DNA from 3 places in the Peribacillus sp. NPDC101481 genome. Region 2 is predicted to be linked to each of the others. Evidence: riboswitches for the same ligand, from Rfam matches in the RefSeq annotation. Region 2 holds a riboswitch; each other region holds the start of a gene.
What was found. A riboswitch is a leader RNA that binds a small molecule or an ion and turns the genes downstream of it on or off. The one in region 2 is predicted to bind S-adenosylmethionine.
Positions count from the first base shown of each region.

Region 1: it holds a riboswitch for S-adenosylmethionine, as region 2 does, so the genes downstream of both, mmuP (S-methylmethionine permease) here and ACIROD_RS21560 (5-methyltetrahydropteroyltriglutamate--homocysteine S-methyltransferase) in region 2, are expected to answer to the same signal.
Region 3: it holds a riboswitch for S-adenosylmethionine, as region 2 does, so the genes downstream of both, ACIROD_RS09045 (methionine ABC transporter ATP-binding protein) here and ACIROD_RS21560 (5-methyltetrahydropteroyltriglutamate--homocysteine S-methyltransferase) in region 2, are expected to answer to the same signal.

Region 1 covers NZ_JBIWNJ010000001.1:317,834-325,055, forward strand. Annotated here, with positions in the region: gene aspA (aspartate ammonia-lyase) at 1-650, opposite strand, end outside; gene ACIROD_RS01425 (asparaginase) at 674-1,663, opposite strand; gene ACIROD_RS01430 (helix-turn-helix domain-containing protein) at 1,893-2,267, shown strand; gene ACIROD_RS01435 (hypothetical protein) at 2,690-2,857, opposite strand; gene mmuM (homocysteine S-methyltransferase) at 3,092-4,054, opposite strand; gene mmuP (S-methylmethionine permease) at 4,051-5,439, opposite strand; SAM riboswitch class I at 5,523-5,625, opposite strand; gene ACIROD_RS01450 (flavin reductase family protein) at 5,850-6,458, opposite strand; gene ACIROD_RS01455 (alpha/beta hydrolase) at 6,476-7,084, opposite strand; gene ACIROD_RS01460 (ring-cleaving dioxygenase) at 7,084-7,222, opposite strand, start outside.
Region 2 covers NZ_JBIWNJ010000003.1:576,587-583,808, forward strand. Annotated here, with positions in the region: gene ACIROD_RS21550 (aldehyde dehydrogenase family protein) at 1-132, opposite strand, end outside; gene ACIROD_RS21555 (LysR family transcriptional regulator) at 248-1,126, shown strand; gene ACIROD_RS21560 (5-methyltetrahydropteroyltriglutamate--homocysteine S-methyltransferase) at 1,180-2,283, opposite strand; SAM riboswitch class I at 2,367-2,468, opposite strand; gene ACIROD_RS21565 (hypothetical protein) at 2,623-3,042, shown strand; gene ACIROD_RS21570 (glycerol-3-phosphate responsive antiterminator) at 3,214-3,756, shown strand; gene ACIROD_RS21575 (MIP/aquaporin family protein) at 3,983-4,807, shown strand; gene glpK (glycerol kinase GlpK) at 4,830-6,320, shown strand; gene ACIROD_RS21585 (glycerol-3-phosphate dehydrogenase/oxidase) at 6,811-7,222, shown strand, end outside.
Region 3 covers NZ_JBIWNJ010000001.1:1,863,773-1,870,994, forward strand. Annotated here, with positions in the region: gene ACIROD_RS09030 (M20 family metallopeptidase) at 1-460, opposite strand, end outside; gene ACIROD_RS09035 (MetQ/NlpA family ABC transporter substrate-binding protein) at 548-1,420, opposite strand; gene ACIROD_RS09040 (methionine ABC transporter permease) at 1,442-2,092, opposite strand; gene ACIROD_RS09045 (methionine ABC transporter ATP-binding protein) at 2,106-3,128, opposite strand; SAM riboswitch class I at 3,386-3,497, opposite strand; gene ACIROD_RS09050 (GNAT family N-acetyltransferase) at 3,637-4,104, opposite strand; gene ACIROD_RS09055 (NADPH-dependent FMN reductase) at 4,528-5,073, shown strand; gene ACIROD_RS09060 (glucose 1-dehydrogenase) at 5,140-5,925, opposite strand; gene ACIROD_RS09065 (RhaT/GlcU family sugar-proton symporter) at 5,941-6,795, opposite strand; gene ACIROD_RS09070 (APC family permease) at 7,061-7,222, opposite strand, start outside.

The sequences.
Region 1 (7,222 bases), on a different contig from region 2:
CGTTTTATATCGCGATCCAACACACGACTGTAAGCCTCAAATTCTTGACCAAGGCGAATTGGCACTGCGTCCTGAAGATGTGTGCGTCCCATTTTGATAACATGATCAAATTGTTTTGCTTTATTCTTTAAGACCGTACTCATCTTGGTCATTGTTTGCAACAATTGCTCTAAAAGTCGTAGTGTTGATAAATGAATGGCAGTAGGGAATACGTCATTGGTTGATTGCGACATGTTAACATGGCTATTTGGACTAACATGTGCATAATCACCTTTATTGTGTCCCATAAGTTCTAACGCACGGTTGGCAACGATTTCATTGATGTTCATATTCATCGATGTCCCTGCGCCGCCTTGAATTGGGTCAACGATGAAATATTCATGCCACTTTCCATCAATCACTTCTTCAGAAGCTTTGACGATAGCGCTTCCAATACCATCATATAACCTTTTGGTATCCATATTTGCTAAAGCGGCTGCTTTTTTAATCATCGCTAGTGCACGAATCATTTCTTCATTGACTTTGTAACCGGTAATCGGAAAATTCTCTACAGCGCGTAGAGTTTGTATTCCATAATAAACATCTGCCGGAATTTCCTTTTCCCCAAGAAAGTCTTTCTCGATTCGGTATGTTCTCTCTTCTATCAACATTTCCTCTTGCCCCTTTGTTTGTTCTAGAATGTGATGTCCTCTGCAATCGGTGTTTCCATCATTTCCTTCACTTTTTTAGGATCCCGTGTCTTGGCTAAAATCCACATCAACTTCGGAATGATGGCTTCTGTATTCATATTTCTGGAACGAATGATGACATTCTTGTTCACTTTTCGTCCAACTTCGTAAATATCCATATCTTCCCCTTCTTCTAAACATTGGGTAGTAATGACTACGGATATTCCGCATTGTACTAACTCATTCAATTTTTCTAAAATATTTCTTCCTTGAAAGGGAATACCACCGCTTCCATAACTTTCAATTACGATTCCCCGACATTGATTTTTCAGGAAATCAAAGAATTCAGGCTTAATACCGGGATGCAGCTTAACCAAAGCAACATCAGTACATAGGGAAGCATCTAACTTAGCTTCCTTATTCTTTGGTGAATGAACTGGCTTTAGATACTCAATTTTATCTTTGAATATGGTAGCAATATAAGGATAGTTAATACTTTCAAATGAATCATAGCTTTTCGTTCTCAATTTAATGGCTCTCGTACCCTGGATGACTCTACCATCAAAAACAACATATACTCCTCCAATATCTTCACAAGCAAACCGAATTGCATCAGAGATATTTCTTTTGGCATCTGTCTTTTTAAAGGCAATTGGGATCTGAGAACCTGTAATGACGATTGGTTTCCCTAAATCTTGTAACATATATGAGAGCGCAGCTGAAGTGTAAGCCATTGTATCTGTTCCATGGGTAATCACAAAGCCATCGTAATCATGGTAGTGCTCATGGATGGATTGTGCCATTTCTGTCCAATCTTCCGGCTGCATATTTGTACTATCAATATTCATCAAAGGCTTACTATCAATCTTGCATAGTAAATCCAATCCCGGTAGGTGACCTAAAATGTCGTCAGCTTTCATCTCTGGAACCAGTCCATTTTTTCCTTCTAACGATGCAATTGTACCACCTGTAGTAATCAACATCAACTTCTTGATTTTTGACTTCAACTTCTCCAATATACTACCCCCTATATAGCCTCCCTGTTTCACAATCATTCTTATCATTTCAGAAAAGGATGTTTCGCTGCAAATGTACATGTTACGCGTACACCACATGTTATTATAGTCATGTTTCATAGTGAAATCAAGCTAAAATTATTCATTACGCGTACACTTATTTCAATTTGATGTTATAATGGATTTATATAAAAGGAGAGTAATAAGAATGATTTTAAATAGATTGACTTCATTAAGGAAGGCCAAAAGATGGTCTTTGCAATATACCGCTGACAGACTTGGAATCGCCAAGAGTACCTATGCAGGTTATGAATCGGGCCACCGCCGCCCTTCATTAGAAACGATTAATTTATTGGCAGGCCTATATGATACATCCACTGATTACATTCTAGGTCGGATAGATCATCCAGCTAAAGATATTACCACAGAGTCACCTCAAGTCATGGAATTAACGGATTTACCAAATATGGAGCTAGCCGTTGATGGAATCTCTCTTTCTGAAGAGGAGACGATTCAATTTATCGCTTTTATTAGAGCAAAACGAGAAGTGGAAATAAATCGCGATAAACAAAATGAAACATAGCAGAAATTGGGCTTAAGACTTGTATATGGGGGACGAACCGTACTTCATCCGGTACTTATAATATTCACGATGTACCTGGCATGATTTATATCTAAAACTGTAAAAACTCCAGGGTTTTAACCAGTTAGGGTAGCCGGTTCCGATTAATTAAGTTCGCCCTTTTTAGACGTTACCCTTAATTATTTCTGGATGACAATGCAGGTTATACTTCCTTCTTAGTGACTTAAGACTAATACTAATGATGCGTGATGCGCCAAGCTGAGAAATTTGAGTTTATATAGAAGAAAGTCGGCTTATTATTTAGCTTACTTCCTTTTCCAACAAGGTATGATAGATATCTGTTCCCCTCCTGATTTATTAGTAATGAAAGAAAAAACCATAGCAAAAGCTCATGGTTTTCCCCCCGTATATACATGAAATATTTAAGGCATCTCGTCTTCTTTTTCCCGATTTTTAAAAGCTTCATGTGTGACGATATCCTCGATTTGTTCATACTGCCGGCTGTGTTCCTTCTCTTCGCTAATTCTATTATTAGGTAAATTTCCCGGATGGCCTTTTTCTTTGTGATTAAAATTTTTACCACGGCTCATACTCATTTCTCTCCTTTCTATTCATTGTTTGTTTAGTTTTCCCAAGCACACAAATATTATGATTTAATTTCTCCTATTCCTGTTTTTGAAGCGGTTTCGTTTCTTTTTCAGCCTAAGAGATATGATAACTCGAATTTGAATAATGAATTCAAAAAGAACAGGAACCGCCTGATTATGACGCTTCCTGTTCCTTTTAGTGGCCTATATCATACATACTTTAAAACAGTACAAGGGCTAGGAGGATACCACCACGGAAGGTCGCCACTTTCTTGAAATGTCTTCAATATGATGTGGTGCCGTTCTGCAGCATCCTCCAATTAAACGCGCCCCTGCATGTTGCCATTCTTCAGATTTCAGGTCGAGCCTATTACATGATTCTTGACCATGCCATGTTTTAGTTTCCGGATTATATGTTTCACCTGAATTCGGATAAACAATGATTGGTTTATCCGTGTTTGCACGCAGCACCTGGATGGCTTCCGTGATACATGAAACTGGCGCACAGTTGATGCCGATTGCTGCAATTTGCTCACTGTCCCCTAACAATCTTGTACATTCCTCGAGTGAAGTACCGTCACTTATCGCTTTTTCATTTTTCAATGAAAAGGATAGCCAAGCATACACTTCTGGATAATCCTTCAATAATGAATATAATACTTTTGCTTCTTGCAGGGAAGGAATCGTTTCAAATGCTAAAAGGTCAGCTCCAGCTTCAATCAACGCTGATATTCGTGAGCTATGGAATGCAATTAAAGTTTCATCCGAAACACCATAGTTTCCTACATATTCTGAACCATCTGCAAGATAAGCCCCATAAGGCCCAACAGATGCAGCAACCAATGGCTTAGGCCTAAGCGTTTGATTTTTTTCCTTCCAAAAATCATCTCTTGCTTTTCTTGCGAGTAAAACCGTTTTCCGGATTAGCTCCAAAGCCTCTTTTTCTTGTATTCCGCGGAGGGCGAAACCTTCAACAGTGGCTTGGTAGCTAGCCGTAATCGCACAATCCGCTCCAGCACGAAAATAGTCAGAATGCACTTGATAAATCACTTCTGGATTTTCAAGTAATACACGTGCAGACCAGAGCGGGTCGTCCAAATCACATCCATGCCTCTCTAGCTCTGTAGCTAAAGCTCCGTCTAAAATCATGACTGAATGATCTCGTAAAATAGCGTCAATTGGGTTAGTTTTAATGTTCATGATCTACTCCTCTTTCCTTTATGGTTTTGTGTCAGATAATAACTTCCATAGCAAATCAAAATAAATGGAATGCCACAATATAGTGCAATTCGTTGTGTAGGATCAAATGCAATTCCTATGCAAGAAGCTAGGCATAGCATAAAAGAAACGATTGGTACGAGTGGATATAATGGCGTTCGATAAGCTAAGTCATTTACTGAATTTCCTTCGTTTATATATCGTCTGCGAAATAGAAATTGCGACATGCTAATACTCATCCAAACTACAACAACGGCTAGTCCAGAAATGGATACAAGCACTATGTAAACAGTATCCGGTGCAATAATACTCGAAAACAGGGCTAAGCAGCCGCCCAACATACTGAAAAGGACTGCATTTATCGGAACTCCCCGTTTTGTCAATTTTGCAAATATTGGTGATATAGTTTCCTTATCTGCAAGTGACCAAAGCATTCTGGATGCCGCATACAGTCCTGAGTTTGCAGCAGACAAAATGGCAGTTAATATAACAAAGTTCATAATATCCGCTGCATATGGCACACCAATCCGTTCAAGAACTGCCACAAAGGGGCTTTCTAATACGCTTGCATCCGAAATAGGCAATAATGCGGATAATACAACGATGGTTCCTACAAAAAAGATAATCAATCTCCATAATGTCATACGGATTGCCTTTGGTATCGTTTTTTCTGGATTCACAGTTTCTCCAGCTGCAATTCCAATTAATTCAGTTCCAGAGAATGCGAAATTCACCGCAAGCATCGTCATTATAATGGCAAAAGCACCATTCGGAAATAAACCTTCACTTGTAAAATTGGAGAATAACGGAGCGGATTGTGAATGAATTATTGGAATGAAACCTAGCATTGCCGCTGCTCCCAAAATAATGAAAATCACAATGGCAAATACCTTTATAGACGCAAACCAGAATTCGGATTCAGCGAAAAATTTAACGGTCCACGCATTTAATGCCAAAACCAATATGGCAAATAGTGCACTCCATATCCAGACATTGATTGATGGAAACCATCTCTGCATCAACAATCCTGCAGCCGTGAATTCCGAACCAAGTGCAACTGTCCAAGTTAGCCAATACAACCAGGCTACTGTATACCCTGTCCCAGGACCTATGTATTTAGCTGAGTAGCTATGAAACGCACCTGTCTCGGGCATATGTACTGCCAGTTCCCCTAGACATAGCATGACTAGATAAACCACTAATGCCCCAATCAGATACGAAAGGATGGTGCCAAACGGGCCTGCCTGTTGAATCGTATAACCCGAACTTAAGAATAAACCTGTTCCAATCACCCCGCCAAGCGATAGCATTATTATATGCCGTGCCTGCATTTTCCTTTGAAAATCATGCTTCCTTTTGTTCTCCATTCTTACTCTCCTTTATCTTGCATCCAGAAAAAACGAAAACGCACTCTAAAAAAGAGTGCGTTACTGACAAATAAACACTTACGGTCTTATCTATCAAGGTTTCACCCCCTGGAATTAGCACAGTGTCATTGCAGACCTGTTGCTGAGGTTTCATAGGGCCAGTCCCTCCACCTCTCTGGATAAGAAATTATTTTTTTATAACTTTATCAATCTATGAAAAAATTGTCAAGTTTTGTTTCGGTTTGTAAAGACTTCCTTTAAAATCCAAACGATCAACGCACCGTTGGCATAGATATGAACTTGTTTTTGGAACAGTCGCTTACATTATAGAATTGTAAATAATGCTAACCGGGAAAAATTTTTAAAAAATGACGACACCTTAAAAGATGACGCCATTTTTCTTATATTCCTTAAGGTCTTTCAATTTCAAATAATTCTCCTAGTTTTGTATAAGTATGACCCGCTAATCTTGCTACAGGTTTTAGCCCATTCTGGTCAATTCGGCCATTATGGTAAATCTCCTGCTCTATATGATAGCAGACTATTTTCCCTATCAATAAATCACAACCAGGTTTATTCTTGGAACCTGCCAAAGGTATCGCATGCTCCAATGTGCATTCAAAGCGTACCTTCGCTTCTTGCAATCCTGGTACCGACACCTTATCACTAACAGCCTGAGTGAAATTGGTAAGACCCAATTCACTTTCGTCAGACGGGAGTTCCTTGGCCGTTCGATTTGCATCAGCAACATTGTCTTCATCAGTGATATGAACAACGAATTCACCTGTTTGAATTGCATTTCGGGCCGTGTCCTTCAAAACTCCTTCTTTCCGTTGAACAGAAATGGAAATCATCGGAGGATTGGAACTGACTATGTTAAAAAAACTGAACGGCGCTATATTGATTGTACCGGTTTCGGATTGTGTCGTGACCAGGGCTATTGGTCTCGGTATGATGCTTCCAGTCAAAAACTTATAATTTTCCCGTTCTGTAAGACTTTCAGGATTTACTGAAATCATCTTCATCCCTCTCATTCTTATAAAAAGTTCTTTTGAAACCATGAACTTGCTGCATCAACCTCTGAACGTGTTAACTGATGACCGTAATTTTCCCAGTGAACGTCCACCGCAGCACCCGCTTGCAGTAAAATCCGATTAAGTTCATCAGTTTCTGCTGCGGGGCAAATCGGATCGTTTTTACCTGCAGCAATGAATACAGGTATATCCGATAGGGACGGCAAAGCAATCCCGCGTCTAGGCACCATTGGATGATGAAAAATCGCTCCTTTTAATGCCCCTTCGAAATGGAACATCAAACTTGCTGCTATGTTTGCACCATTAGAATAACCTAATGCCACCACTCTGTCACGATCGAAGTCATATTGTCCGGACGCTGATTCCAAGAAGTCATAAAGCTCCTTCGTACGGAAAATCAAATCTTCTTCATCAAAAACTCCTTCAGCCAGCCGGCGGAAATAACGGGGCATTCCGTTTTCAAGTACATTTCCCCGTACGCTGAGTACGGATGATCCCGGTGAAACCATCTCCGATAATGGCAAAAGATCCGTTTCCCTTCCTCCAGTGCCATGTAAAAGCAAAAGCAACGGTGCATCTGGATTACTTCCTTTTTGAAAAATATGCTTCATCATTTATCCTCCTCTAGTACCCTCGGCACTGCCGGCAGTAACGTTTTCTCCATAATTTCCCTTTTTTCTTCAAGCCATGGCGGCAGCATTAATTTACTACCCATCGTTTCCTTCGTTTCATCATGAGCAAAGCCAGGT
Region 2 (7,222 bases):
TGATGTAGCCAAGCTCACATTTGAAATCACGGCATTATTGTATGGGTTTAAAATATTATATCTGCGTTGACTTGAGCCTTCCATCCATTCCCCATTGATGAAGCTTTTGTTTAGATCCTTGAATTTCTCCATTTTGAACACCCCTTTATATTGTAAACAAATATATTTTACTGCTGTTTGTATCATATTTAAAATATCTATATAATTAAGTTTATATACGCTTTACATATATATCAGAGGTGCCAAAATGGATATTAGACAATTACGATATTTTCTTATTCTTGCAGAAGAAGGCCAAGTTTCCCGTGCAGCAAAAAAATTGAATATGTCACAGCCGCCATTAAGCCAGCAGCTCCGCCTTATGGAAGAAGAATTAGGGACTACTTTACTTGAGCGAAAAAGGAACGGTAAAAGTATGGAATTGACCGAAGCTGGGAGGGTACTTTACGAGAAGGCTAAGAATATGCTGCAATATTTCGAGGACTCTTTGCTCGAAGTGAAGGAAACGGGTGAGGGAATTAAAGGTACCCTTTCAGTAGGTTCCGTACTTGCCTATATGTCTTATTTACCTGATAAAATTAATGATTTTAAGAAAAAATATCCTTCCGTTTCCTTTAAAATTTTCGCAGGAGATCCATATGAAATAAGTAATTATTTGGAGAATCAGGATATTGAACTTGCCATTGTTCATTTACCTGTCGAGATGAAGGGTCTTTCCATTTTGAACATAGGACAAGTGCCGAATGTTTTTGTTGTACCTGAGGTTTGGGACAGTTTCACTTCAAAGAGTAGGGTTCATTTAAAGGATATTGAAAATATCCCATTGCTTTTAGTGCATAGGGAAAAAGGACAAGGGATTTACGAAGAAATTATCGAGGAATTTAAAAAGCGGGAAATACAGCCAAATATTTTATGCGAATGCCATGATGTAAATGTTCTGCTCTCTCTGGTTTCAGCTGGAGTTGGGGCGAGTATTGTTCCGAAATCAGCTGTTTCACCTCATATCATAAAAGGAGTGAAAGTGTTGGATATTATCGATTCTTCAATTCAATCGAATATAGCTTTGGTTTTTAGAGAAGATCGTTATCTTTCCAAAACGGCAAAACATTTTTTTGAGCTGTTTTGAAGAAAAGCTAGGCCTGCCTAATGCCTAGCTTTTACGTTACATTTAAAGATGAATCATTCCCATACTTCTTTTGCTACATCAACGACGAATTTCAGCTTTTCCCATTGCTGTTCTTCGGTCAGTTTGTTGCCGTGATGGGTGGAGGCGAAGCCGCATTGAGGGCTTAAGCATAATTGTTCGAGAGCAACGAAGTGCGAGGCTTCTTTAATGCGTGCCTTAACAGCTTCCTTGTCTTCGATTTCCCCATTTTTTGAAGTGACGACCCCCAGTACAACCTGTGCACCGCCATTTGGAATGTATTCCAATGGTTTGAAATCCCCTGAGCGTTGATCATCATATTCCAAGAAGAATCCATCTACTTTTTCCTTTGCCAATAAAGTTGGGGCGATACGGGCATAGCTTCCTTCAAACGCCCATGTCGACTGGTAGTTTCCGCGACATAGATGGGTAGTGACGATAAGGTCTTCTGGTTTTCCTTCCAATGCTCCATTAATTACGCGAAGTGCTAGATCAATTAATTGTTCCCTTGTATATTTTCCGTCTTTGAACTGGAAATCTGGAGCTGAAAGTCTGGCAATATATACATCATCCAATTGAAGATAACGCACACCTGCTTCATAAAAGGCTTTCAAAGCATGCTGATAGGCCTTGATGATATCATTTGCATAGTCTTCGATATCAGGGTAGATGTCTTCATTATGAATGCCTGCAGCAAATAATTGATTCGGACTGGGAATCGTTTGCTTGGCAACGGCACGTCCGTTCACGATTTTGTTCAATTCAATGAAATCACGAATGAAGGGATGTTCAGGATTGAATGAAACCTTCCCGGTATTGCGAACGTTATATCTCTCTGTTTCCACACCATCGAATGTGAGACCTTTTTCAGTAACATATCCCTCGATGCCATTTAAATGCTCGAGGAAGTCGAAGTGCCACCATGTTCGTCTGAACTCACCGTCCGTAACAGCCTCCAATCCAACTTCAATTTGTTTATCGACAATCCGATTGATTTCTTCGGTTTCAATTTCACGAAGCCGCTCTGCTGAAAGGGTACCCTCCCTAAATTGCTTTCTGGCAATATGTAAACGTTCCGGTCTTAATAAACTTCCGACGTGATCGGCCCTGAATGGTGCTTTCGTTAATGTGATTGACATGTTGCATTCCTTCTTTCCTTTTAAAAATAAAAAACCTCTTCTTAAAAAATAAGAAGAGGTGTTGGCAACAAAGCTATATACTCTTCTTATCTTCAAGTTTTTAAACTTCTGGAATTAGCACAGTACATGAATAGTCTGTTGCTGAGGCATCAAAGGGCCAGTCCCTCCACCTCTCTGGATAAGAGTGTCTATTAAATTAACTATGACTATACAGGTAGTTTTTATAAAGGTCAAGCGCTGGAGGTTGAATATTTCGAATATACCGTTTATTAATCGGACTGAAATGTTAACGGCATCAGGGAATCCGGCATATGCTTTGAGTGGGGAGGGAATGCAAGGATGAGTCCATTCAAAAGTGGCATACCGATAACGGTAACTGAAGCTATGATAGAGAGAATCATAAAAATGAAATCATCTTGTCAGGATATTAAAGTCGAGATTACGCCAAAGCATATTGTGCTTTCCGGAACGATGGAAGTGAAAAAAATGATGTTTAAGAGTAACGTAGCTTTCCGGATTACATTAAAACCGGTTCATGTGGAAAAAAGAACGATTTCATTTGAATTAGTGGAAATGGAACCAGTTGACAGGAATTTCATCAACCAAAGGATATTTAACAGACCGCCATTTTTTGAATTTGAAAAAAGAACGATCAAAATGAATGTTAATGCTTGGAACATCGTGAGAAAAATTCCGGTGGGCACAATTAAATCGTATGAACTTGTCGAAGGTGCATTGATAATGAAACTTTCTTTATGAGTTAAGGGATATTTTACATACAACCTTATCCGCAATCTATAAAGGGAGTGCCAGGTATGTTAGTGTTATTGTGAGATTGTCATGAAAAAAATGTGATTGATAAATCAAGCTCTTTAAAATATACTAAATAACTTGAAGTTTTGAGTTTTTCTGGGAATGAGGAGGATAATGATGGATCAAAAGATTTTGCCTGCTTCAGCAAGCATGAAGGATTTTGAAAGATTTCTAGAAAGTTCCTATGAAATAGGTGTGTTTCTTGATTTGCATATATCACAATTGAAAAATGTAAGTATGATGGCAAAACAACATAATAAGAAAATGATTTATCATGTCGATTTGATCCATGGCATAAGAAGTGATGAGTACGCGACAGAATTCATTTGTCAGGAATATAATCCCTATGGGCTGATTTCGACTAAATCAAGCGTTATATTGAAGGCGAAGCAAAAGGGGGTCATTGCCATCCAGCGAATCTTTTTAATAGACTCACATGCGCTTGAGAAAAGTTATAAGCTGGTGCAGAAAACCAAGCCGGATTATATCGAAGTATTGCCGGGCGCCATGCCATGGATGATAAAAGAAGTGAAGGAACGATTGCAGACACCGATTTTTGCAGGCGGCCTCATACGTACTTCGGATGAAGTCCTGAATGCCCTTGATGCTGGAGCTTCGTCGATCACCACATCCAAAACTGAATTATGGGATATCGTCTAATAGGGGAAAATTGAAAAAAATTACAGAAAAATAGATTAATTTTTCACAAAATATTGACAGCGTTTTCATAACCTAGTATATTTTACAGTACAAGTTAATATATGTGACGGAGACTAGGAGATTCACAACAGATCTATTCATAATTTATTTATGAAGATAGTTCTGCTGTGGATCTCCTTTTATTTGTTGGCAAGGTTTAATAATTTAACAGGGGAGGGGTTTTATCATGACTCCATTTTGGGGAGAAGTGTTAGGCACGATGATATTAGTTGTATTCGGAGCAGGTATTGGGGCTGGTTCATCCTTAAAGGGTTCCTATGCAAAGGATGCCGGATGGATTGTTGTCACGATTGCGTGGGGGTTGGCCGTTACCATGGGGGTTTTTGCAGTAGGGTCCATAAGCGGGGCACATTTAAACCCGGCGGTCACAGTAGGTTTTGCCATTATTGGAGAATTTCCTTGGAGTGATGTGCCCGGTTACATCGTTGCCCAAATGATTGGCGCAATCCTGGGCGCGACTCTAGTATTCCTGCACTATTTGCCACACTGGAAAGCTACGGATGATCCAGGAGCGAAGCTTGGTGTGTTCGCGACTTCACCTGCGATCCCGCACACATGTTCAAATCTATTAAGTGAGATGATTGGAACTTTCATCCTTGTTCTTGGATTATTATTTATAGGTGCCAATGATTTTACAGAGGGCCTAAACCCATTTGCAGTCGGGTTATTGATTGTCGTGATTGGGATGTCTCTTGGCGGAACGACAGGATACGCCATTAACCCGGCCCGCGATCTGGGGCCGCGCATCGCTCACTTTTTGCTGCCGATACCCGGTAAAGGCAATTCCAATTGGGGCTATTCATGGATTCCGGTCATTGGACCGATTGTAGGGGGTTCACTTGGTGCCGTTTGTTATAAAGCATTCTTTATGGGGGAAATAACAGCAGGATTTTGGTCTGTTTTGGGTGCAAGCCTGGTACTATTGATATTAGCCTATGCTTTTGGTAAAAAACAGTCACATGAATTGGAAAGCAGAAATATCGCCAGTTAAATTAAAAGGAGGGGCATACACAATGGAAAAATACATTTTATCATTAGATCAGGGAACAACTAGTTCGCGGGCGATTTTATTTAACGAAAAGGGGGAAATCGTCCATTCCTCCCAAAAGGAATTCACGCAGCATTTCCCTAAACCAGGCTGGGTCGAGCATAACGCCAATGAGATTTGGGGATCGATCTTGGCGGTGATTGCCGGTGTACTATCTGAATCCGGTGTAAAGCCAGAGCAAATTGCCGGTATCGGGATTACTAATCAGCGTGAAACGTCAGTCGTTTGGGATAAGGAAACAGGTAACCCTGTTTATAATGCGATTGTATGGCAGTCCAGGCAAACAAGTGAAATCTGTGATGATTTGAAGGAAAAGGGACTTAATGATCTATTCCGGGATAAAACGGGATTGTTGATAGATGCCTATTTTTCCGGAACGAAAGTGAAATGGATCCTTGATAATGTAGAAGGGGCACGACAAAAGGCGGATGAAGGAAAGCTGTTATTCGGTACCATCGATACTTGGCTGATCTGGAAGCTATCAGGAGGCAAGGCTCATGTAACGGACTATTCCAATGCATCCCGGACATTGATGTACAATATCCATGAACTGAAATGGGATGAAGAACTGCTCGAGATATTGACTGTTCCAAAGTCGATGCTGCCGGAAGTGAGGCCTTCCTCTGAGGAATATGCACGTACGATCGAATATCATTTCTTCGGCCAATCGATTCCGATTGCAGGGGCAGCCGGTGATCAGCAGGCAGCATTATTCGGCCAAGCCTGCTTTAATGAAGGAATGGCTAAAAATACGTATGGAACAGGCTGTTTCATGCTCATGAATACAGGAGCCAAGGCTGTCAGCTCCGAACACGGACTATTGACGACCCTTGCTTGGGGATTGAATGGGAAGGTCGAATATGCACTTGAAGGCAGTATATTCGTAGCTGGCTCCGCCATCCAATGGCTGCGCGATGGACTGCGGATGCTGCATGATGCCAAGGACAGCGAAGCCTATGCAAAACGGGTGGAAAGTACGGATGGAGTATATGTGGTACCGGCTTTTGTAGGACTTGGAACTCCATATTGGGACAGCGAAGTGCGGGGAGCCGTTTTTGGTTTGACGCGCGGCACATCTAAAGAGCATTTCATTCGTGCCACACTTGAATCACTTGTGTATCAAACGAAGGATGTCCTTGATGCAATGGAGGCGGATTCAGGAATCGAGCTGCAGACATTAAGAGTGGATGGCGGGGCAGTCAAGAATGACTTCTTGATGCAATTCCAAAGCGACTTATTACGTGTGCCCGTCGAGAGGCCTACCATAAACGAAACTACAGCATTAGGTGCTGCATACTTAGCTGGCCTTGCTGTCGGGTATTGGAAGGATCAAGAAGAAATCTCCCAGCAATGGGCGGTAGATAAAACCTTTAAACCATCCATGGAAGAGCAAGATAGTGGAAAATTATATGAAGGCTGGAAAAAAGCTGTACATGCCGCTATGGCGTTTAAATAAAAAACAAGATGTATTCTTTCTCAAATGAGATGGAGTATGCTATAATGAAATCAAGTTAATAACTCGGCCGGAGAACAGGAGAGACCATGAATGCGTTATCGTTAATTCGATAATGTGCATTTATGGTCTCTTTTTTTGTTTTTAATGGCAGATTAGGGATATTAATATCTATATAAACTATGCGAACAAATGAATCAATTGAATATATTGACCGAATTCACGAGTAAAACGTGTGAATTCACGAGTGAAAGTGCAAAATTCACGAGTAAAACGTGTGAATTCACGAGTAAAGCGCGAATTCACGAGTAAAAGTGCAGAATTCACGAGTAAATCGTGTGAATTCAGGAGTAAAGCGCGAATTCACGAGTAAATCGTGTGAATTCACGAGTAAACCGCGCGAATTCATGAGTAAAAGTGCAGAATTCACGAGTGAACAGCGCCAATTCATACAAAAAACAATAGAATGCAATACTTAAAGGAGGAGTCAGGCATGAGGTTTTCAAATATATATCGGGAAGAAACGGTCGAAACTCTGAAAAAAGAGAAATTTGATGTGGTTGTCATTGGTGGGGGAATTACCGGTGCAGGGATCGCCCTGGATGCAACGACCCGTGGGATGAAAGTGGCTTTGGTTGAAATGCAGGATTTTGCTGCAGGTACTTCAAGCCGCTCGACAAAGCTTGTTCATGGCGGATTGCGGTATTTGAAGCAATTTGAAATAAAAATGGTTGCCGAGGTTGGTAAAGAGCGAGAAATCGTTTATGAAAATGGACCGCATGTGACCACGCCGGAATGGATGCTGTTACCGATGCACAAAGGTGGCACCTTCGGGAAATTCAGTACCTCCATTGGACTTCGGGTATATGATTTCCTTGCTGGGGTTAAAAAAGCTGAACGCAGGA
Region 3 (7,222 bases), on a different contig from region 2:
CAAATAGACCGTGCTTCACAAAGCTGCCTTTTGCGCTTCCATTCGGCCCGCCCTCTTCTGCCGGTGTTCCGAAAACAATCACCTCTCCGCCCGTTTCCTCCAGCACTTGAGCCAAGGAAATGCCCGCTGCAACACTCGTTGTGCCGATGATATTATGGCCGCAAGCATGGCCTAAACCCGGCAATGCATCATACTCGGCTAAAAAGGCAATTGTGGGACCATTCTTTGAAGAGGTTTTTTTGGCGATGAACCCTGTTTCATGCCCGGCAATATTGCGGGTTACTTCAAATCCTTCATTTCGAAGTATTCCGGTTAATGTATCCGAAGCGAAAAACTCTTGATTCCCAATTTCGGGTTTAGCATGAATGGCTTGACTCGTTTCGATATATAATTTGGAATTAAAGTCGATGTGATCTTCAATGATCTGCTGATGCTGCTTCTGCACTAATTCTCTCGCCATATTCTTATCTCCCCTTTTTGGTTTAAGGAACCGGATAGGCATCTTGAATCCATCCGGCATTCCTTCACTCGTTTTGAATCTGAATCATTATTTTTCATTAGCTGGTTTTGTCCAAGCATCCTGGTAATTCACTAATTCATCTACAGAAACATATGCAGGAATGGTGTTTCCTTTAAACGTTTTTTCAATGAACGCTTCCACTTTTTTCGATTGATAAAGCTCCACTAATTTTTGCAGCTCAGGACGATCGGCATTACCCTTTTTAACTGCAATGATATTAATATATGGTTTCGCCGTTTTACTCTCATGGAATAAAGAATCTTTTAAAGTAAGGCCTGCTTCGACGGCAAAGTTATTATTGATGGCTGAAGCATCGGCATCATCCAATAGACGCGGTGTATTGCCGGCAGCAACAGGTTGGATTTTCAAGTTTTTCGGATTTTCCTTAATGATTTCCAATGATCCCGATCCATTGAATTCCTCTTTCAATGTAATCAATCCAGCTTCCTGAAGAAGAAGCAGTGCACGGCCAAAGTTCGTTGCTTCATTCGGAACGGCAATCGTAGCGCCATCCGGAAGATCCTTGAGATCTTTATGTTTTTTCGAATAAAGGCCCATAGGAGCAATGACAGTCGACCCGATGGCCTCTAATTTCAGATTTTGGTCTTGAACGAATTCATCGAAGTATGCGACCGTTTGGAATGAATTGGCATCAATTTCACCTTCACTTAAAGCAAGGTTCGGTTGGATATAATCATTGAAAGTGACCAGTTCAATATTAAGCCCTTCCTCTTTCGCTATGTCGACAATGTATTCCCATGTTCTTGTATCCCCGCTGCTGACACCGACTTTTACTGTTTTCACATCATCCGAACCGCCTGATGCACCTTCTTCTTTCCCGCATGCTGCAGACAAGATGGCCAATGCCAATACTATGATCGTTAATAAGATTTTCTTCATTTCTCCTACCTCCTGTTATTTTTATCTTCTTCTGATTTTTCTTGAAACAAAATTCCCGGTGGATTGCAGTAATTGAACGATGATCACGAGCGCCGCCACTGTGACGATCATCGTCATCGTATCAAACCTTTGATAACCGTAAGCCAAAGCTAAATCTCCGACCCCGCCTGCACCGACGGCACCTGCCATGGCCGTAGATCCAACAAGCCCGATTGTCGCTGTTGTAAATGTAAGGATCAACGAACTAAGTCCCTCAGGAATCAAAAAACGATAAATGATTTGCCATGTCGTCGCCCCCATCGCCTGAGCTGCCTCGATGATCCCTTTGTCCACTTCCAACAGGGAGTTCTCCACAAGCCGGGCGATATAAGGAGCCGCGTAAAAGATTAGCGGAACAATGGCCGCATTCGTTCCGATCGCACTGCCTACAATCATTCTGGTAAACGGAATAAGTGCTACTAGCAAGATGATGAAAGGAACCGACCGCAATATATTGATGATCGGGTTCAATACATTAAAGACCCATTTATTCTCCAGGATATGGCCCTTTCTTGTAATGACAAGCAGGATACCAAGCGGAAGACCAATCAATCCGGAAAATACCAATGAGATGGCTACCATATAAAGTGTGTCACCGAAAGCTGTCGACAGCTGATCTGCCGTTATTTCCATTCCCCAAAGCGTATTACCCATTTATCTGCACCTCCTGGACGAGAATCCCCTCATCTTTAATATACTGATAAGCCTTGTCCACCTCATTTTTATTCCCGGTCACTTCGATGATCAAATTCCCGAAAGGCGTTTCCTGAATTTCAGAAATATTGGCTGATAAAACACTTAAATGAACATCATATTTCTTCGAGATGGTTGAAAGCAAAGGAGTACCCGAAGTAGTCCCAATAAAATTAATTTTCCAAATAATCGGGATATGGGACCCTATGCTTTTTAGGAAACTTTGTGGAATTTCGTCATGTATGACCGTTCTCACGAAGTTTTTTGCAATATCCGTTTGCGGCTTCGCAAAAACTTCGAAAACCGAACCTTGTTCAACGACGCATCCGCCCTCCATGACCGCTACCTTATTGCAAATTTCCCGAATGACAGACATCTCATGAGTGATTAGCAGAATGGTAATATTGTATTCTTTATTGATTTTCTTTAAGAGCTGCAGAACAGCACTCGTTGTTTGCGGATCCAATGCCGAGGTAGCTTCATCACACAATAAGATCGATGGATTGGTAGCCAATGCTCTCGCAATGCCGATCCGCTGCTTTTGACCGCCGGATAATTGTTCCGGATAACTCTTTGCTTTGCTCGATAAGCCAACGAACTCCAACAGCTCGCCTACCCGCTTTTTGATTTCTTTACCAGGGGTTCCCGATAAAATCAGCGGCATGGCGATATTATCAAAAACGGTCTTTGAGTTTAGCAAATTGAAATGCTGAAAGATCATCCCGATTTTTTTCTTTTCTGCCCGCAATTCCTTCGCGCTCAATTTGGTTAAATCCTTGCCCCCAACAATCACCGAACCATCTGAAGGATGTTCAAGCAAATTGACCAACCTGATCAACGTACTCTTCCCGGCCCCGCTATAACCGACTACACCGAATATATCCCCCTTTTCCACTGTCAAATTAATGCCCTTCAAAGCCTCGACAGTCTGTTTCTTTGTTTGATATACCTTTTTAACATTTTGAAACTCAATCATCCAATCTCCCCCCATGTTGTTTATTTGTACGAATTCATTATCCAGAGAGAAGAGCTTTGCAACAACTTCATAATGATAGGGTTAAATTCGAAACTCACGAGTAAATCTGCGAAACTCATGAGTAATTGCACCAAATTTCCTAATAACCATATACATTTTGAATAAACAAAAGAGGCCTCTTCCGTCATCAGACAGAAGAGGCCTCTTTAGACATAAAAAAGAGTAAACTCTTAAATTAATTATCTAAGAAAAGCTCCTTCTTATCTTTCAAACTTTCGTCCGTTGGAATTAGCACAGTATTTTTACAAAAGTAAAAACCCGCTGCCGAGGTATCATAGGGCCAAGTCCCTCCACATCTCTTGATAAGAATTAACGTTATATTTAATTATGTCCTTCACTATATATTCTAATTTCTCTAAAGTCAACCCTATTTTTCATCGGTTAAAATATTTTCACAGTATAGTGATTGACGCTTTTTAATTATATTAATATAGTTAAATTTTATATTCTATAATGATTTGCCCATTCTCCATACTGGGTATATTTCATTTTCTTCCCTTATCTTCATCATGCCTGAATTCTTATATAAGCGAATCGCCCTTTGATTATCCGGAGAAACCCTTAAATGATATTCGGATACATTAAATCGCCCGAAAAAGTTTTCTGCATAGCGAACCAATTCCTTGCCAAGGCCTTTACTGCGGTATCCGGGAATAAGATAAAATAAATCTACATAGCCGATCTCAGTTCCTTCATACGCCCGAATTCGAAGTTCCATTTGCCCAATCGGTACTTGGTCCTTTTCAATGATCACCTGTCCCCCCGGGAATTTGCGGACCCTTTCTTCCATTCGTTGCAGATATGTATTTTCATCTCCAAAACCTGCCTCAGATCCAAAACTTACAACAAAGGAATCTTTCCTGAATTTAACGATAATATCTTTATCTTTGTCCGTATCAATGGTACGAAAGATCAACTTCATCCTCTCCTGTCATTTTAGTGAAATAGTTTTCAAGCAAAAAAAACACATTTCACTTACGGTCTTCATGATATTTCATTATTTACTTTTTCAAGCGTCTTATTTCATTTTCTCTGAAAGGATTTTTCCTTAATCCCTATAGGAATGGCCATAATATTAAATTAAAAACAAATGCAATATTGTTTGGTGAGTTCTAGTAATGGGGATTGGATTGGCACAAACAAATCTATTTAATTTTCGAGTCTAACTTTGCAGGGTAACCCTAAGTGAATGAATGTTCGAGAGGAATTTGTTTATTAAGCTCTAACTCAACTTTTTCCCAAGCATCCTTTTTCCCTTTCATTTACATTCCAATTATAATAGGTAAGTGGAATACATTTACATGATTATCCATTATAAAAATCATTGGAGGTATTGAAGATGAAAGTTGTTGCAATAGTGGGAAGTATCCGTAAAGAGTCTTACAACCTTAAGCTTGCCAAATATATTCAATCTAGATATCAAGATCGGTTCGATCTTGAAATATTGAACATTCGGGATTTACCTTTTTATGATCAAGATATTGAAAATGACCCTCCATCAGTTGTAAAAGAATTTAAAAGCAAAGTGGCCGAAGCAGATGCAGTTTTGTGGGTAACTCCTGAATACAACGGTACGATTCCAGGTGTATTGGGCAATGCAATCGATTGGTTATCACGTGTCGATAAAGTCTTGATCGGCAAACCATCATGGATCATGGGTGCTTCAATGGGGCAATTAGGAACGGTTAAAGCTCAATTGCATTTGCGTGAAATCTTATTCGCAATAGGCATCGCCTCCCCACTCCTTCCAGGGAATGAAGTATATGTTGGTGCAGTGCATGACAAAATCGATAACGAAGGCAGGCTTACACATGAGTCGACTGTCCAGTTTATCGATACGGTCGTCGATAATTTCATTAGCTGGTATAATCATCATACTCGTTAATGCTTAAAAAAAGACTCCCAGCAGGTTTGAGCCTGCTGGGAGTCTTTTTGCATCATTAAACAAAATTCATCCTCTTCCCGCCTGGAATGCAGGGTATTTCGTCATTCCTCCGTCAGCGAATAGAGTGATGCCCGTTACATAACTGGACTCTGAAGATGCCAGCCATGCAGCAACCGCAGCAATTTCTTCAGGCTTTCCGATATACCCCATCGGAATCATGCTTTCAAGATCCTTTTTCTTTTCGGGATCTTCAAGCTTGTCGGCATTAATTGGCGTGGCGATGGCTCCAGGACCAATGCTGTTCACACGGATTCCCTTTGGTGCATATTCAAGAGCCAGTGTCTCCGTAAGCAGCTTCACCCCGCCCTTGCTTGCTGCATAGTGAACGAATAAAGGCCAGGGAATCATCTCATGTACACTGGACATGTTTATAACATTCCCTTTAATGTCGTTCTCGACAAAATACTTGATAGCTTCACGGCAGCCCAAGAAATTTCCCGTTAAGTTGGTATTGATTACCCTATTCCAGTCGCTTAACGGCATCTCGTGAGACGGAACCGGATTTTCAATTCCTGCATTATTGATGAATATATCGAGTTTCCCGAAATTCTTTATCGCTGATTGAACAAGATTAATCACATCTTCTTCAACGGTGACATCGCCTTTTACTGCAATTGCTTCCCCGCCATTTGTTTTGATTTCCTCCATTACACTATCCGCTTCCTCTGATTTAGTGCGATAATTAACCACGACCTTTGCCTTTTCCTTGGCAAAGCGAATGGCCATCGCTTTCCCTAAACCAGTGGATGAACCGGTTATAACAACGACCTTACCTTCTAAATCTGTATACATTTAATCACCCTCCAATTAACTTTTTGCCATCCCGAGCATAATCCCAGCAATGATGATCAAGATAATTCCGATTATGATTCCAATTAGTTGGCGTTTCGTTTTCTTTTCACGTAAAATGATGATCCCGCCGAGAGTTGAGATGACAATGCCCATTTGCGAAAGGGAAAAACTAGTGGCCACTCCCACACGGGGCTGGGATATGAATAAAAACATATTCCCTGCAGCCCATATCAATCCCGGAATGATATTGCGAATCGTATATTTATTAAACGGTTTATGTTTAAAAGTCAATAACAGACCGCCTATCACCATCCCTATCGCTTGAGGGAACAACGCTGACCATCCATCAACATCGAAAAGACGGGCCACGACCACATAAACCAAATAACCGAATGTCGAGATGAGGAGAATAACAATTCCTTTCTTCAAGTTTCCCGATTTGCCCTCTTTTGATTCTTTATCCTCCAGTGAGGTCAAGACGATTCCTATAATAATGAAAACTAATGCCAAGACGCCTAAAATGATCGCTTTCATTGTGGACCATTCGTTAAAAACGATGACCCCGAATAAAGTCGTTGAAATGAGCTGCATTCCAGTAGATATCGGCATCGTTTTGGATACTCCCATTAAATCAATGCTCTTAAGCTGATTAGCTTGTCCAACGGCCCAAAACAATCCAGAGACAACCCCGACTCCAAACACGAGAAATGACAACTTAATATCGGCAAAAATATAAACACCTATTGAAAAAATCAATGCGCCAATGGTTGTACCCAGTGTTTGACTATATGGCCCACCCCCGAGTTTCACATTAAATAAAACGATGCTTCCCCAGAATAGTGCCGGCAAGAGAGCTAATAATATATCCATATTCAACCCCCATATATGTAAGTTCAAAGCTAATAAATTTCATTTTGTCTTCTTTTTAATATGTTCGCTTTATTTGAATTGACCCTTGGTAATTTTATGAAGTATTTTTGCAAAAATAGTGTTCAACACAAAGAAGGCTTCCGATGCTAATAATATCGGGAGCGTTTAGTTGGAGAAAAGACAGCTGTACTGCGGTCTTTCCCTTTATAAGATTATAAAAAAAGCAAACCTTATGCAGGTTTGCTTCCAGTTATAGATATGGAACTTATTTCTTCAAATGATATGGCACTGTCGTTACAACCACATTTCTTTTATAAAGTAAGTAGGCGCGAATCAGTAAACTTGATTGGTTATGAAGTATATTGTGCCAGCCCTTCTTCGGAATGAATTGGGGGATGACCACCGTAACTTTATAATTGGATTCACT